4 regions of the Streptomyces sp. NPDC047515 genome follow, and region 3 is predicted to be linked to each of the others. Evidence: riboswitches for the same ligand, from Rfam matches in the RefSeq annotation. Region 3 holds a riboswitch; each other region holds the start of a gene.

Region 1 (3,537 bases), on a different contig from region 3:
CGGAGCCCGGCAGAGCAGCAGCGGTGGCGGCCCCGGCGAAGGCGAGGGTGGCCGCGGTGCGGGCAGCAGAGCCGGTGTACGGGCGCTGCTTGGGTTTCCGATGCGCTGCCACGGGGGCGTGCGTCCTTCCTGGCGACTGCCCGACGGGGACTACCGGCGGGCTCGCCCGGGATCCGGTGGCGGGTCACCCACGGCTGGGCGGCCCGTCGCCGGATCCCCGGCGGGGTGACCGGCGTGCCGTCCGGGGGCGGAGCGACGGTGAAGACGGTCACCTGGTCAGGGACGCTAAACCCGGGGGATGGGGAAGAGTCGTAATGACGCTTATTGCCTGAATTTGGCGCGGCGCTGTCTCTGCTTGATCGGAAAAATGACAACAGAGTCAGGCAATTGGTGCAGACACGAGTGAAGTGCCAGGAAGCCGCACCTGCCTGCGGAGTGGTGATATAGGCGGGGCTAGGCTGCGGCCTCATGGACGTACTCATTCATGTCTTCGTCGCGCTGCACATCATCGGTATCGCCTCGCTGCTGGGCGGCTTCCTGACCCAGATGAAGGCGATGGGCGCGGGCGCGGCCCGGTTCGTCCCGGCGATGCTGCACGGCGCACTGACGATGCTGGTCACCGGGGTCGCGCTGGTCGGGCTCAACGAGGCCGACGACCACCATGTGAACAACATAAAGATCGGGGTCAAGCTGCTGCTCCTGGTCTTCATCCTCGCGCTCGTCTACGTCAAGCGGGACGAGGAGAAGGTCGACAAGGGCGCCTTCGCGGCGGTGGGCGGGCTGACCCTCGCCAACATCTTCATCGCCACGCTCTGGACCTGAGGGCCCGAAGGCCTGAGGGCCGCGGCCTGGTGTCCGGCGGTCGGGGCTGAGCCGGGCCGAGGCGATGTCCGGCCCGGCCGGCACGTGGGGCAGCCCACGCGCCGGCCGCTGGGGAGCGGGCCGTTACGCCGGCCGCACGCTGCCGTAGATCGGCATGTAGTAGATCGACTCCTCGCGCACATTCGCCCCCGGCTTCGGCGCGTGGATCATCATTCCGTCGCCCTGGTACATGCCGACGTGGCTGATGTCGTCGTAGAAGAAGACGAGGTCACCCGGGCGCAGATCCGCCGTGGCGACCTTGGTGCCTGTCTTCACCTGGTCCCAGGTGGTGCGCGGGATGTCGACGCCCGCGGCCTTCCACGCGGCCTGGGTGAGTCCGGAGCAGTCGTACGAGGACGGGCCCGTCGCGCCCCAGACGTACGGCTTGCCCAGCTGGGCCCTGGCGAAGGCGAGGACCTTCTCCGCCTTGGTGGTGGCGCTGCTGTCCGAGCCGGTCCCGGTGCCCGTCCCCGTACCACCGCCGGACCCCGCCGCCTTCGCGGCCTCCTCGGCCTTGCGGCCCGCCGCCGCCTTGGCGGCGGCCTGCTGCCGCGCGAGTTCCTCGGCCTTGCGCTCGGCCTCCGCCTCCTTCTTCCGCTCCAGCGCCGCCAGTCGCTCCTTCTCCTCGGCGGTCAGCTTCGACAGCGTCGCGCGCGCCTCGCCCAGCTTCCGCTGGACGTTCTGCTTGCTGGTGCGCAGCGTGGTCTGTGTCGTGGTCAGTGTCTCCAGGCTCTGCACCGCCTCGGCGCGCTTCTTCGAGGCCTTGACCTGCTGTGCGCGGAAGTCCGTGACCGCCTTCTGCTGCTGAGCCGTCATGCGGTTCATCAGCTGGCTCTGGTCGAAGTACGACTGCGGGTCGTCGGCCAGGAAGAAGGTGGCGTTGGGGGTGAGCGAGCCGGTGCGGTACTGCGCGGCCGCGTAGGCGCCGAGCGTCCTGCGGGCGTCGTTGAGTTTGTCGGCGCGCTTCGCCACGTCCTCCAGGAGGGCGTCGACCTCGGCGCGCTGGGAGGCGGCGTCCTCCTTCGCCTGGTTGTACCGCTGGGTCGCGGTGCCCGCCTGCCGGTAGAGGTCGTCGACCTTCTTCTGGACGTCCTCGATGCTGGGCTTCGGCGCGGGGGCCGCCGTGGCGCTCTGCGTGGAGAGCAGGGTCACGGACGCCAGCGCCGCCGTCGTGAGACCGACGGCCGGTGTGGTGGTGCGCACCCGGGTACGCGGTTTGCGATGCGATGCCAAGACGGCATCTCCTTCCGTGGACCGCCTACCGGGTTAGCTGTCGGGTTCGGGCGGAACGGAAGGCTGCCCTACGGTCCGAGTGGGGGATATGGGCCGATTCACCCCGGTTGTGCATGTGGGTCCCCGGTTCCGAACGCCCGCGTGGACAGCCCGGATTCGGCGAGGGCGCCCGCTCGGCGTGGTTCGCCTCAGGGGGTACGGGCCGCCCGGTCGAGCACGCTAGCCAATCCATGGTGCTGCTGTGAAGGTCGATGTTCGATATGCCCGATACATTTTCGTGACCTTCGTGGGGTGGGGGCGACGGGGCCGGCGGAGGCCCGGAAATCCCTACGGAATGTGGGTGTCCGCTTTCTTTGTGTACCTGGCTGCCGGGTGCGGTTCGCCATGCGGCAGCCGTGTGTCGGTGCGGCGGCCTGAGGGCTGTCCCGTAATCCCTGGCGGAACAGCGCGGGGCGTCGGATGCGGTGCATCGCAAGGCGGAGGAACATCCGCATACTGGACGTATACGGACGTTCCGACAGCGCAGCGAGGTGCCGTAGCTGTGGTCGTGCGCCCGCCCGGGATTACGGGACAGCCCTTAGACTCGACAAGCGATGAGCAGCCTCTTTGACGACAGCTTCCTGGCCGGCCTCCAGCACTCGGAGGAAGAGCCCCCGCCGCCTCCCGAGGACTCCGCACCCGAAGCGGTGCCGGAGGGCCTCTTCGCGGGCGTCTTCGACGGGCCCCCGCCGCCCCGGGACGCGTACTACCGTGACGGTGCGCACCGCCCCGTCATCGACTCCGCGGCGCTCCTCGACGGGCTGAACACCGAACAGCGCGCCGCGGTGGTCCACGCCGGCTCCCCGCTGCTCATCGTGGCCGGGGCGGGCTCCGGCAAGACCCGGGTGCTGACCCACCGGATCGCCCACCTCCTCGCCGAGCGCGGGGTGCACCCCGGCCAGATCCTGGCGATCACCTTCACCAACAAGGCCGCGGGCGAGATGAAGGAGCGCGTCGAGCAGCTCGTCGGACCGCGCGCCAACGCCATGTGGGTCATGACCTTCCACAGCGCGTGCGTACGCATCCTGCGCCGCGAGTCGAAGAAGCTCGGCTTCACCTCGTCGTTCTCGATCTACGACGCCGCCGACTCCAAGCGGCTGATGGCCCTGGTCTGCCGTGATCTCGACCTCGACCCCAAGCGCTTCCCGCCGAAGTCGTTCACGGCCAAGGTCTCCAACCTGAAGAACGAACTGATCGACGAGGAGACCTTCGCCGGCCAGGCCGCGGACGGTTTCGAGAAGACCCTCGCCCAGGCCTACGCGATGTACCAGTCCCGGCTGCGCGAGGCCAACGCGCTGGACTTCGACGACATCATCATGACGACGGTCCACCTGCTGCAGGCGTTCCCCGACGTCGCCGAGCACTACCGCCGCCGCTTCCGGCACGTCCTGGTCGACGAGTACC
Region 2 (3,537 bases), on a different contig from region 3:
TTTGCGGTGGCGTGGCGGACTCATCATGCGCGGACTGCGCACGCTGCCCGTGGAGTTCACGCCGGGGGTCACGACGACACAAGGTGACACTCTGTCAACTCTGTGACTTTCACGTGATCTGTGCTGCATCGACTTGTGACACGCGTTCGAGTCCCGCTAGGTTCACCGTTCGACTCACCAGTCACTCGTCAGTCACACGGAAGGCAACCCCATGGGCTCCGCGAACGGCAGACACCGTCGCCCTCGTCAGGCACCCGCCATCGTCGTCGCCGCGGGCGTGACCGGCTCGGCCATCGCCATCCCGCTGCTCGGCGCGGCCGGTGCGCACGCGGCCGACGCCACGACCTGGGACCGGGTGGCCGAGTGCGAGAGCGGCGGCATGTGGAGCGCCGACCTCGGCAACGGCTTCTACGGCGGCCTGCAGTTCTCGCCGGAGACCTGGAAGGCGTACGGCGGCGAGTCGTACGCCCCGCGTGCCGACCTCGCCAGCCGCGCGCAGCAGATCGCCGTGGCCCAGAAGGTCCTGGCCGACAAGGGGCCGAAGGCGTGGCCCAGCTGTGCGGTCATCTCCGGTCTCGCGGTGGACGGAACGCTGCCGGGTGTCGACCCGGGGGTCACGGACTCCGCCGAGCCGGCGGACGGTGCGGAGTCGGCTGACGGCGCGTCGGCGACCCCGTCCGATGCCGCCACGCCATCGGGCGGCGCCCACAAGCCGACGGGCAAGCAGGCGGGCGAGAAGCCGGGCGAGAAGGCGGGAGAGAAGGCGGACGAGGCGGGCAACTCCGCGAAGCCTTCGGCCACCGAGTCGGCCGTTCCGTCCTCGGGCCCGTCCTCCGAGACGTCCGATTCACCCCGTACGTCCGACTCGTCCAGTGGTACGAGTGGCAAGCACCGCGGCACTCCGGCGCCCGAGGAGAGCCGGGACGTGGACGGTGGCGTCGACCGCGAGTCGGGCCGCCATGCCTCCCGTGGCGGCGGCGACGCCCGCGACGCGGGTGCGTCGGCCGTCGACGGCGCGTACGCCGTCCGTTCCGGCGACAACCTCTGGGCGATTGCTGATGCACAGAAGGTTCCCGGCGGCTGGCCCGCGCTCTATGAGGCCAACAAGGAGACGGTCGGCTCCGACCCGGACCTCATCCTCCCTGGCCAGAGCCTCCGTCTCGATGTGAAGGCCGACTGAGGGCAGTCTGAAAATCGGCTAATAGACCCTCAAAAACCGGGGTAGTTCAGGGACCTATGTCCACTTATGCGTAAGTGAGACATGGGTCTCTTTACGTCACTGGCGTGTCGCGCCCGGGGGGCCCTTCCGTATTGCCTCCCACCTGCGGAAACGATGGTTCCTCAGATGCAAGTAAGGGCTGATTGTCCGATGTGTCCATCTTTGAATGTGGGGGTTGCCTATGTTTACGGTCGGAACCGCTCGCACCGCGGGCCCCGTCGACCGTCACGCCGAATCCTGCCGTCGGTCGAAGGGAACAGACGCGTAAAGCGCCGTAGGCAGGAGCGGGGGACCCAGGTAAGCGCCGGCCCGATCGTCGAAAGACGGATCAGGGGCGGCTTGGGGTGAAGTCGCGTGCTAGGACGTGCGACCGGGCAACTCACTTGGCCCGAACCCGACAGCTCACCTCGTAGGCGTCGGTGAGGAGAAGTTCCATGCTGTTTTCCAGCAAGGGCAAGCACCGTCGCCCGTCCAAGGCCGTCCGTATCGCCACGCTCGCCGGTGTCGCCGGTACCGCCGTCGCCGTCCCGCTGATGGGTGCGACCGGTGCCTCCGCCGCCTCCGTCGCCACCTGGGACGCTGTCGCCCAGTGCGAGTCCGGTGGCAACTGGTCCATCAACACCGGCAACGGCTACTACGGCGGCCTGCAGTTCTCGCAGTCCAGCTGGGCCGCCGCCGGCGGTACGCAGTACGCCCCCCGTGCCGACCTGGCCACCAAGGCCCAGCAGATCGCCACGGCCGAGAAGCTCCTCGCCCTGCAGGGCCCGGGTGCCTGGGGCTGCGCCGGCGCCGGCAACCTGCGCAACGACGGTGTGGACCCGGGCGTCGACACCGGCTCCTCCTCGAAGACCAACTCCGGCGCCACGCAGCAGCAGAGCGCCCCCGCCGCGCCCGAGCGGCAGGTCCAGCCGAAGAAGGCCGAGCGCACCGAGGCCCCCGCCACCAACCGCTCGGACCGCTCCGCCGCCCCGCAGGCCGAGGCGAAGAAGACCGTCACCACCCCGACCGGCGAGAAGGTCAAGAAGGGCGACGGCGAGTACAAGGTCGTCTCCGGCGACTCCCTGAGCAAGATCGCTGCCGACCACAAGGTCGAGGGCGGCTGGCAGCACCTGTTCGAGCTGAACAAGGACATCGTCAAGGACGCCGACCTGATCTACCCGGGTCAGCAGCTGCACCTGACGAAGTAGTCCGGGAACTCTCCTCCCTGAGCACCCCGGCCCGGCGCGCGTTCCCCCGTACGCGCCGGGCCGGGGTTTCCGTGTGACCCCCTGCTTCCGCGAGGTGCGTCACCTCGCTGCGTGCGGCAGCTCTGTCCCGGCGGGGCGCGTCGCCTCCGTATCGCGTCCGGACGGGCCGGCTCCGGCCCGCGCGGGGCGGGCTCCGGGAGGGCCCAGCGGTGCGTGATCGTTCAACTTCTGTAGTTACTGACCAGTAAAATTCTGGCTGTTCGCCCCGTGATGCTCGCTCTTGGGTCCTTTTTCGTCCCAGGGGGCGGGCGGTAGTCCGACTGAGCGGGCCGGGCCGGTTAGGCTCTTGTCGCAAGGCCAAAGTGACCCTGCACAACCAGTGTCATATCCCAGAAGGAGATGCCTCGTGCCGTCCATCGACGTCGTCGTAGCCCGGGAAATCCTCGACTCCCGGGGGAACCCCACGGTCGAGGTCGAGGTCGGCCTCGACGACGGCAGCACGGGCCGTGCTGCCGTGCCGTCCGGCGCCTCCACCGGTGCGTTCGAGGCCATTGAGCTTCGCGACGGTGACCCCAACCGCTACCAGGGCAAGGGCGTGGAGAAGGCCGTCCTCGCCGTGATCGAGCAGATCGGCCCGGAGCTCGTGGGTTACGACGCGACCGAGCAGCGGCTGATCGACCAGGCGATGTTCGACCTGGACGCCACGGAGAACAAGGGCTCGCTCGGCGCGAACGCCATCCTCGGTGTCTCGCTGGCCGTCGCCCACGCCGCCTCCGAGGCCTCGGACCTGCCGCTGTTCCGCTACCTCGGTGGCCCGAACGCGCACCTGCTGCCCGTTCCGATGATGAACATCCTCAACGGTGGGTCGCACGCCGACTCCAACGTGGACATCCAGGAGTTCATGATCGCCCCGATCGGCGCGGAGTCCTTCTCCGAGGCCCTGCGCTGGGGCGCCGAGGTCTACCACACGCTGAAGAAGGTCCTGAAGACCAAGGGCCTTTCGACCGGTCTCGGCGACGAGGGCGGCTTCGCGCCGAACCTGGAGTCGAACCGCGCCGCCCTGGACCTCATCGTCGAGGCCATCAAGGAGGCAGGCTACGTCCCGGGCAAGGACATCGCGCTCGCGCTCGA
Region 3 (3,537 bases):
CCCGTCCGGCCCACCAGCCGCCATTCCACCCGGCCCACCACCCCATCGGCCACCGATCCGCCCGGCCCACCCCTCCGGCCGGAGCGACTGTGCCGACAGACCGGCAGCCCTGGCGTCGGGGGGAGAGCGTCAGGGCTGCCGGGTTTCAGTGGCCGGCGAACCGGCTCGGATCACGCGGGCCGCGAGGCGGCCGGTCGATCAGGGGTTGAGGCCCTTGTCGTGCAGCCAGGCCATCGGGTCGATACCCATACCGGCCGGGGTGTGGACCTCCAGGTGGAGGTGCGGGCCCGTCACGTTGCCGGTCGCACCGACCCGGCCGATGGTCTCGCCGGTGGTGACCTCCTGGCCGACGCTGACACCGATCGAGGACTGGTGGCAGAACCAGAGCTCCGTACCGTCTTCGAGCTCCAGCACCGTGCGGTAGCCGTACGAACCGGACCAGCCGGCCGACTTGATGGTGCCGCCGTGTATGGCCTTGATCGGGGTACCCGTCGGCGCCGCGAAGTCGAGGCCGGTGTGGTAGCCGGAGGACCACATCGAGCCGGCCTCGCCGAAGGTCGAGGTGATCGTGTACGAGGTGGTCGGGATGGCGTAGCCGGCGGCGAGCTTGGCGAGCCGAAGGGCCTCCGCCTTCTTCTTGGCCTCTTCCTCCGCCTTCTTCTTCTCGGCGGCGACCTTGGCCTCGGCCGCGTCCTGCTGCTTCTTGGCTTCGGCGGCGGCCTTCTGCGCGGCCTCCTTCTCCTGGGCGGCCCTGGCCTCGGCGTCGGCGGCGTCCTGCTGCTGCTCGGCCTGCTGGAGGATACGGGCGCGGAGCACCTCGCCCGCGTCCGTCGTGCCCTGCTGGGCCTCGGCGGTGGTGATGCCGGCGGTGGTGAGCGGCGCGGACGCGGCGACGGTCTCGGCCTTGTCGGCTTCGGACTCGCCGGAGAACAGGGAACCCACGCCGGGAAGGGACTTGGCGTCGGGCAGATTGTCCGCGATGGAATCGGGAAGGGAGATGGAGACCGCCGGCTTGCTCTGTGCGGTGGCCATGCCGCCCGCACCGACCGCCGCGATGACGCCGACCCCGAGCACGGTGGAGCTACGGGCAAGTCCGTTGCGCTGCTTGGCGACGCGGTGCTTGCCGCGCACGGGGCGGACGGACTCCTCGGTGGGGTTCCACTCGTCCCGGCTTCGTTCGGGCTCGCCGTCGCCGTCGGCGCGGAATTCCCTGCGGAGCTCTGCCGAGTCGCCGGACCCACCGAACTCACCGGACCCACCGGCGAAGTCGCCGCCCGGCTCGGTGCCGTAGCCGGTGCCGAACGCCGTTCCCGTCCCGGCGGTTCCGTAACCGGCATCGGAGGCGAAACCGGGGCCGTAGCCGGTGTCGGAGCCCAGTCCGGCGTCAGAGGCGAAACCCGGGCCGTGACCGGGGCCGTAGCCGTAGTCAGATCCGGAACCGGAGCCGAAGTCGACACCGGGGCCGGAGTCGACACCGGGGCCGAAGTCCGAGGTGAACCGCACGGGGGCCTCGGGGGCAGGCTTGTTGGACGCCACGGGGGCGCACTCCTTTCCTTCCTTCTCGCCTACCGGGTTAGCTGACGGGTTCGGAGCAGGAAGGTCTCCTACGGGCGCCTCTGCCTCTCGTGAGACACAGGTGTCCGATTCACCCCATGTAGGTGGTTCCCCGGTTCCCTTGCGGAATTCGGCGCTCGCGCACGGTGCCGCCACTGACGACGGCTGGGACGACCGCGCTGCGTTATCGAACGTTAATAGACACCCGGGCCCGATTCCAAGCCGTTCCCACTGATCGTTCACGACTTTGGCCTGGACTTTACGGGACATACCCGGGTGGAATCGGATGAGTTGATCGACCCTCAGCCATTACCCGACGTCTGACGTTGCGTCAAATATTATGCGGAGCGGCGCCCTTCGGTTACGGACGGTGGCATGCCGTGCCCGAGACTCCGCCCGGTCCGCACCACGCGCCCGCCCCACCCGTCACATCGTGTCCAGACCCACGATCTTCACGGTCCTGCGCCGGTGCGGTTGCCCCTCCGCAGGACGTACGACCGCGAGCAGCGCCATGTCGTCGGTCGTCTCGCCGCCCGTGTGCCGCCGTACGTCGTCGGTCAGGGCGGACAGCAGTTCCTCGGGGCCCGGAAAGATCCGCCCGCGCAGCCGCGCCGCCGGATCGTAGAAGACCCCGTCGGCGTTGCGCGCTTCGGAGAGGCCATCGGTGTAGAGGAGCAGCGTCGTCCCCGCCGGCAGATCCCATTCGTCCGCCCGGTCGGGCCACACCCCCAGATCCATCCCGAGCGGCAGCGCGGGCACCGACGGTCCCAGCACATCCAGCGCCCCGTCCGGATGCAGCAGGATCGGCTCGGGGTGGCCGCGGTTGACGATCCGTACCCGCGACAGCCCGGACGGGATCTCGGCCAGTACGGCGGTGATGAAGCCCTCGACGGCGTCCAGCCCGCCCCGCCCCGTTCCCTCGCGCGCCAGCGCCCGCTCCAGCCGCTGCGCCACGCCCTCCAGCGAACGTTCCTGCTCGGCCGCCTCCCGGAACGCGCCGATGATCACCGCCACCGACTCCACGGCGTCGAGCCCCTTCCCCCGCACGTCCCCGACCACGAGCCGCACCCCGTGCGGGGTGTCCGCCACGGCGAACAGGTCACCGCCGACGAACTCGTCCGCCTGCGCCGCCACGTACCGCGCCGCCACATGCAGCCCGCCGATCCGGTCGGACGGCTTCGGCAGCACCGCCCGCATGGCGGTCTCCGCGATGACCCGCGCGGAGGCCAGTTGCTCGCTGCCGCGCCGCACGACCCCGTTGATGACGACCGCGAGGACCGACACCGTGGCCAGGGTGAGCAGCTCGATCAACGGCACGACCTGCGGCAACGTGTTGCTGTGCAGCCTCAGCGCGACGAGGGCCAGGAGCGAGGCGACGGCGGTGAGGATGGTGCCGGACAGCGAGAAGAACGGCGCGGCGATCAGCGGCGCGGCCACGAACAGCGGAATGGCGGTGAAGGGCGGCGGGGTGAGGAAGTCGAACACCAGCCCACCGACGATCATCAGGGCGGGCAGCGCGCGGACGAACCGCCGAGTGCGGACGCCACCCCCGGCATGTCTGCCGTGCCGCTTCAGCCGCTTCCACACCTGTGGTCTCCTGCCCGGTACGCGCACGGCTGCGGACGGTACCGCGCCCCACCCCAGGCTCACCTGAGCGAAGGCGCGCGGCGACTCCTCATCGGCCAATGGGGGTACGCGTGGTCCAGCTCACACACCGTCCGCCCCGCCCCTTCGCAAGCCCGAGGTCCGGGAACCAAGAACCGCTGACCGGGAACCGGCGGCGACGCGAACGGCGCCCCGGACGGCTACGGGGAAATGATTCAGGCCCGGCACGCTGTGTGCGTGCCGGGCCTGAATCTTCAGTAGCGGGGACAGGATTTGAACCTGCGACCTCTGGGTTATGAGCCCAGCGAGCTACCGAGCTGCTCCACCCCGCGTCGATGAACACAACTCTACGCCATGTCCGGCGCGCTCATGACCACT
Region 4 (3,537 bases), on a different contig from region 3:
GTCCAGCAGACGGTGTCGATCCACTCCGAAGTGACCGCGCTGCGTTCGGGCCGCCTGCGGCTGGTCCTGGCTGCCTGCGCCACCACCACCGGCGGCGTGCTGGCCGCGTACTCCTACATCGCACCGCTGCTGACCGGCCGCTCCGGCATCGCCCCGGGGCTGGTGCCGCTGGTCCTCGTCGGCTTCGGCGTCGGCGCCCCGGCCGGTTCGCTGGTCGGCGGCCGCCTGGGCGACCGCCGCCCGCACACCGTGACGATCGTGGCCGCCGCGGGAGCGACCCTCCTGCTGCTGGCGATCTGCCTGCTGGCCGGGTACGCCGTGGCCACCATCGTGCTGGTCACCCTGCTCGGATTCTTCGGTCTCGGCGCCAATCCGGTGCTGATGTCGCTGGCCGTCCGCTACGCACGTCAGGCCCCCGTACTGGCCTCCGCGCTGACCGTCTCGGCATTCAACCTCGGAACCGCCATCGGCTCCTGGATCGCGGGCCTCGCCCTCGGCTCCAGGTTGGGGTCCACCGGCCCCGTCGTGGTCGGCACCGTGATTGCCGCACTCACCCTGATCCCCACCGTGGCGCTGGCCGCCCGACATGCGGTCGCCGCCCCCCTCGAACAGGCTTGAAGCCGGACACGCTGACAGATTGTGAGATACCCGCCCTCGGCGAACAGTTGAAACAGCCTCTGGCCTGGGACTTTTAGTGGATCACCGGATGTGCTCCGCATCATAAGCTTCTGTACGTCCTGTACATTTCTTACAGAAGCTCGCGCAGGCCCGCCCGGAGCCGGACAGGCGGACTGCGTACAGACCCGGAGGAGAGGCATCGCTCATGCTGTTCCGTCCCAGCGCCCACTACGTCCTGCCCGAGTTCACCGAGCGCACGACCAGCGGAACCCGCACCTTCGACCCGTACTCCAAGCTGCTCGCCGAGCGGATCGTGTTCCTGGGCACCCCGGTCGACGACACCGCGGCCAGCGACCTGATCGCCCAGTTCATGTATCTGGAACATGACGCTCCGGACCGACCCGTCTCCCTCTACATCAACTCCCCCGGGGGCTCGTTCGGAGCCATGTCCGCGATCTACGACACGATGGAGTACCTCACCTGCGACGTGGAGACCTTCTGCCTCGGCCAGGCCGGTTCCTGCGCCTCGGTTCTGCTCGCCGCGGGCGCTCCCGGCCGGCGGCACGCATTGCCGGGAGCCCGGGTCGTCGTACAGCAGCCCGCACTCGGCGAGCCGGTGCAGGGCCGGCCTTCTGACCTGGAGATCGAGGCCCGGGAGCTGGAACGGGTTCGCGAGATGCTCATCACACTGCTGGCCCGCCATACCGGCCGCAGCGCCGACCAGATCGCCACCGACATCGAGCGCGACCTCATTCTCGACGCGCCGGGCGCCAAGGCGTACGGCCTGGTGGACCACCTCACTGAGAACCGGAAGTCATCGCTCCCCCCGCACGGCCCGAGGTGAACGCCCGGTGCAGCCGCCACACTTGCCGCAACTGCCCGCACTGACCCGCGCCGAAGGGGAGTTCATCGACCGCTACCTCGAAGTCCTCGACCAACTGGGCCGGATCAACCCCGCCCGCGGCAGCGACACCTACGGCGCGCTGCGCGCCGCGCAGGCGCTGGCGTCCCGGGCGATCGAGCTGCGAGACGCCCTCGCATTGATGCATGAACGCGGGGAGGCGCAGATCCACGCGGAAACCCTGGCGCGGGCCCTGCGCGTACTGGACGGGGAGCGGCGGGCCGGACGCGTCACCGCACCCCCTGCTCCGCCGAGTTGATCAACCTCCCCCGTCACCGCCGTCGGCGCGGTCCGGTCAACTCCCCCAGCCTCGCCCGCGGCCGGGATTCGGCCAACTCCCGTACACGACACGCCCGGTGGGCGCCTCGAAATTCCTCGCTCGTTCGGCGTAGGAAGTCCCCCTCGTGAGGGATATCTCAACTTGCGTTTTTCTGATGACCAGTGACCGGAATTAGTGATTCCACCGCTGGTACGGGACCGGTCCCGATGAGTGGCCCCGCCTCCGGATTCATCACCTCCACCCGAACGGGTCAGTCGTGAGGAGCCTCACAAATCGCTGTTTCCCCTCGGAAATCCGGCAGTCGGTGAGTCAAGATCCCTGGGACGACAAGCCCCCGCCACCACGACGGGGCGGTCCGGGCGGACGCCGAGTCCTGCCGCCGTCCGGATGTCTGGTCGACAGAAGTGGATCGGCAGGAGTGGAGGACCCGAGCACAACGGGTCGACCGGATCATCGGTCGACCCTCGGGGTGAAGCCGCCGCGCGCGGCCGGGCAACTTCGCCAGCCCGAACCCGACAGGTCATCCTTCACAGGCGGCTGACGAAGGGTTGCGCATGACTGCGCAGGTTCATGTCCCGTCTCTGCTCGTCCGGGCCGGTACTGCCTCGGTTCTGACTCTGGCCGCCGTCGGCGGCACCATGCTCGCCCCGGGCGCCACGCCGCAGGCCCAGGCGGCGACTCCCTCGATGAAGGCGCTGAACATCGCCGCGTCGAAGAAGGGGTCGCCGTACCGGTGGGGGGCCACCGGCCCCAAGCTCTTCGACTGTTCGGGGCTGACGGTCTATTCGTTCAAGAAGGCGGGCAAGAAGCTGCCCCGCACCGCCCAGCAGCAGTACAACAAGACCCGCCATGTCTCGGCCTCGCGCAGGAAACGCGGCGACCTGGTCTTCTTCCATTACGGTCGCAGCGTCTACCACGTGGGGATCTACGCCGGCCACGGCAAGATCTGGCACTCGCCGAGGACCGGCGCGGTGGTCCGGCTGGAGAAGATCTGGACGAAGAGCGTCTACTACGGGCGGGTCGGCTGATTCCCGTCCGACGGATCACGGCCGCCCTCCGGCCGTGATCCGTCGGAGATACACCGTCCCGTGCCGCTGATCGACTCGTCATCGGTGCCGTGGGGGCCGGTCTCCTGCTCCGGCGCGCTGCGCCTTCCGTCACGGCCGCCCTGATGTGGCTCCGGTGGACCGGACGCCGCTGGGCGTACGACGGCCGGCGCCCGTTCCGTTCCGGCGCACGAACTCGGGTGGTGTGCCGGAATGAGCGAACGAATGCCGTCTCGGCGACGCTCCGGACATGGTTGCGCGACGAGATCGGACCCGCTGCGCCGGCCGGGCGACCGCGAGCACCGAGGCGTGCAGCGGGCGGATCGACGACTGGTCAGCTCTGCACGGGGATGTGCCAGGGAAGCTCGATCCAGACCGTCTTGCCTCCGTCGGCGGTGGGGGTGACGGTGAGCCGGCCGCCGCACTCCTTGGCCAGATACCGGATGATCACCATGCCGCGCCCGTTTCCTGCTGAACGGCGGCGGGCAGTCTACGGGGCCAGCGCGGGTGACTGTCCGTCACCCCCAGATGCAGCTGTTCCTCCCGCTCCAGCCTCAGGTCCACGGTGAAGGTGGGCGACTGTCCGAAGGTGTGCTGGACGGCGTTGGTCGCGAGCTCCGAGACGATGAGGCGGATATTGTCGGCGAACTCGGTGTCGGAGGTCAGGCCCCATTCGGTGAGCACCCGGGCCA

The links. A riboswitch is a leader RNA that binds a small molecule or an ion and turns the genes downstream of it on or off. The one in region 3 is predicted to bind cyclic di-AMP.
Region 1: it holds a riboswitch for cyclic di-AMP, as region 3 does, so the genes downstream of both, ABZ826_RS03870 (C40 family peptidase) here and ABZ826_RS24845 (M23 family metallopeptidase) in region 3, are expected to answer to the same signal.
Region 2: it holds a riboswitch for cyclic di-AMP, as region 3 does, so the genes downstream of both, ABZ826_RS21085 (transglycosylase family protein) here and ABZ826_RS24845 (M23 family metallopeptidase) in region 3, are expected to answer to the same signal.
Region 4: it holds a riboswitch for cyclic di-AMP, as region 3 does, so the genes downstream of both, ABZ826_RS29515 (C40 family peptidase) here and ABZ826_RS24845 (M23 family metallopeptidase) in region 3, are expected to answer to the same signal.

The regions. Positions count from the first base shown of each region.
Region 1 covers NZ_JBEYTM010000003.1:207,867-211,403, forward strand. The annotation lists gene ABZ826_RS03860 (C40 family peptidase) at 1-112, opposite strand, end outside; gene ABZ826_RS03865 (hypothetical protein) at 469-822, shown strand; gene ABZ826_RS03870 (C40 family peptidase) at 946-2,094, opposite strand; cyclic di-AMP (ydaO/yuaA leader) riboswitch at 2,101-2,266, opposite strand; gene pcrA (DNA helicase PcrA) at 2,688-3,537, shown strand, end outside.
Region 2 covers NZ_JBEYTM010000025.1:2,453-5,989, forward strand. The annotation lists gene ABZ826_RS21075 (cytochrome P450) at 1-106, shown strand, start outside; gene ABZ826_RS21080 (transglycosylase family protein) at 212-1,180, shown strand; cyclic di-AMP (ydaO/yuaA leader) riboswitch at 1,480-1,650, shown strand; gene ABZ826_RS21085 (transglycosylase family protein) at 1,654-2,406, shown strand; gene eno (phosphopyruvate hydratase) at 2,813-3,537, shown strand, end outside.
Region 3 covers NZ_JBEYTM010000033.1:21,521-25,057, forward strand. The annotation lists gene ABZ826_RS24845 (M23 family metallopeptidase) at 199-1,536, opposite strand; cyclic di-AMP (ydaO/yuaA leader) riboswitch at 1,548-1,700, opposite strand; gene ABZ826_RS24850 (PP2C family protein-serine/threonine phosphatase) at 1,981-3,141, opposite strand; tRNA gene ABZ826_RS24855 (tRNA-Met) at 3,418-3,491, opposite strand.
Region 4 covers NZ_JBEYTM010000046.1:40,448-43,984, forward strand. The annotation lists gene ABZ826_RS29500 (MFS transporter) at 1-618, shown strand, start outside; gene ABZ826_RS29505 (ATP-dependent Clp protease proteolytic subunit) at 827-1,462, shown strand; gene ABZ826_RS29510 (hypothetical protein) at 1,470-1,778, shown strand; cyclic di-AMP (ydaO/yuaA leader) riboswitch at 2,167-2,350, shown strand; gene ABZ826_RS29515 (C40 family peptidase) at 2,354-2,827, shown strand; partial or broken gene ABZ826_RS29520 (ATP-binding protein) at 3,180-3,537, opposite strand, start outside.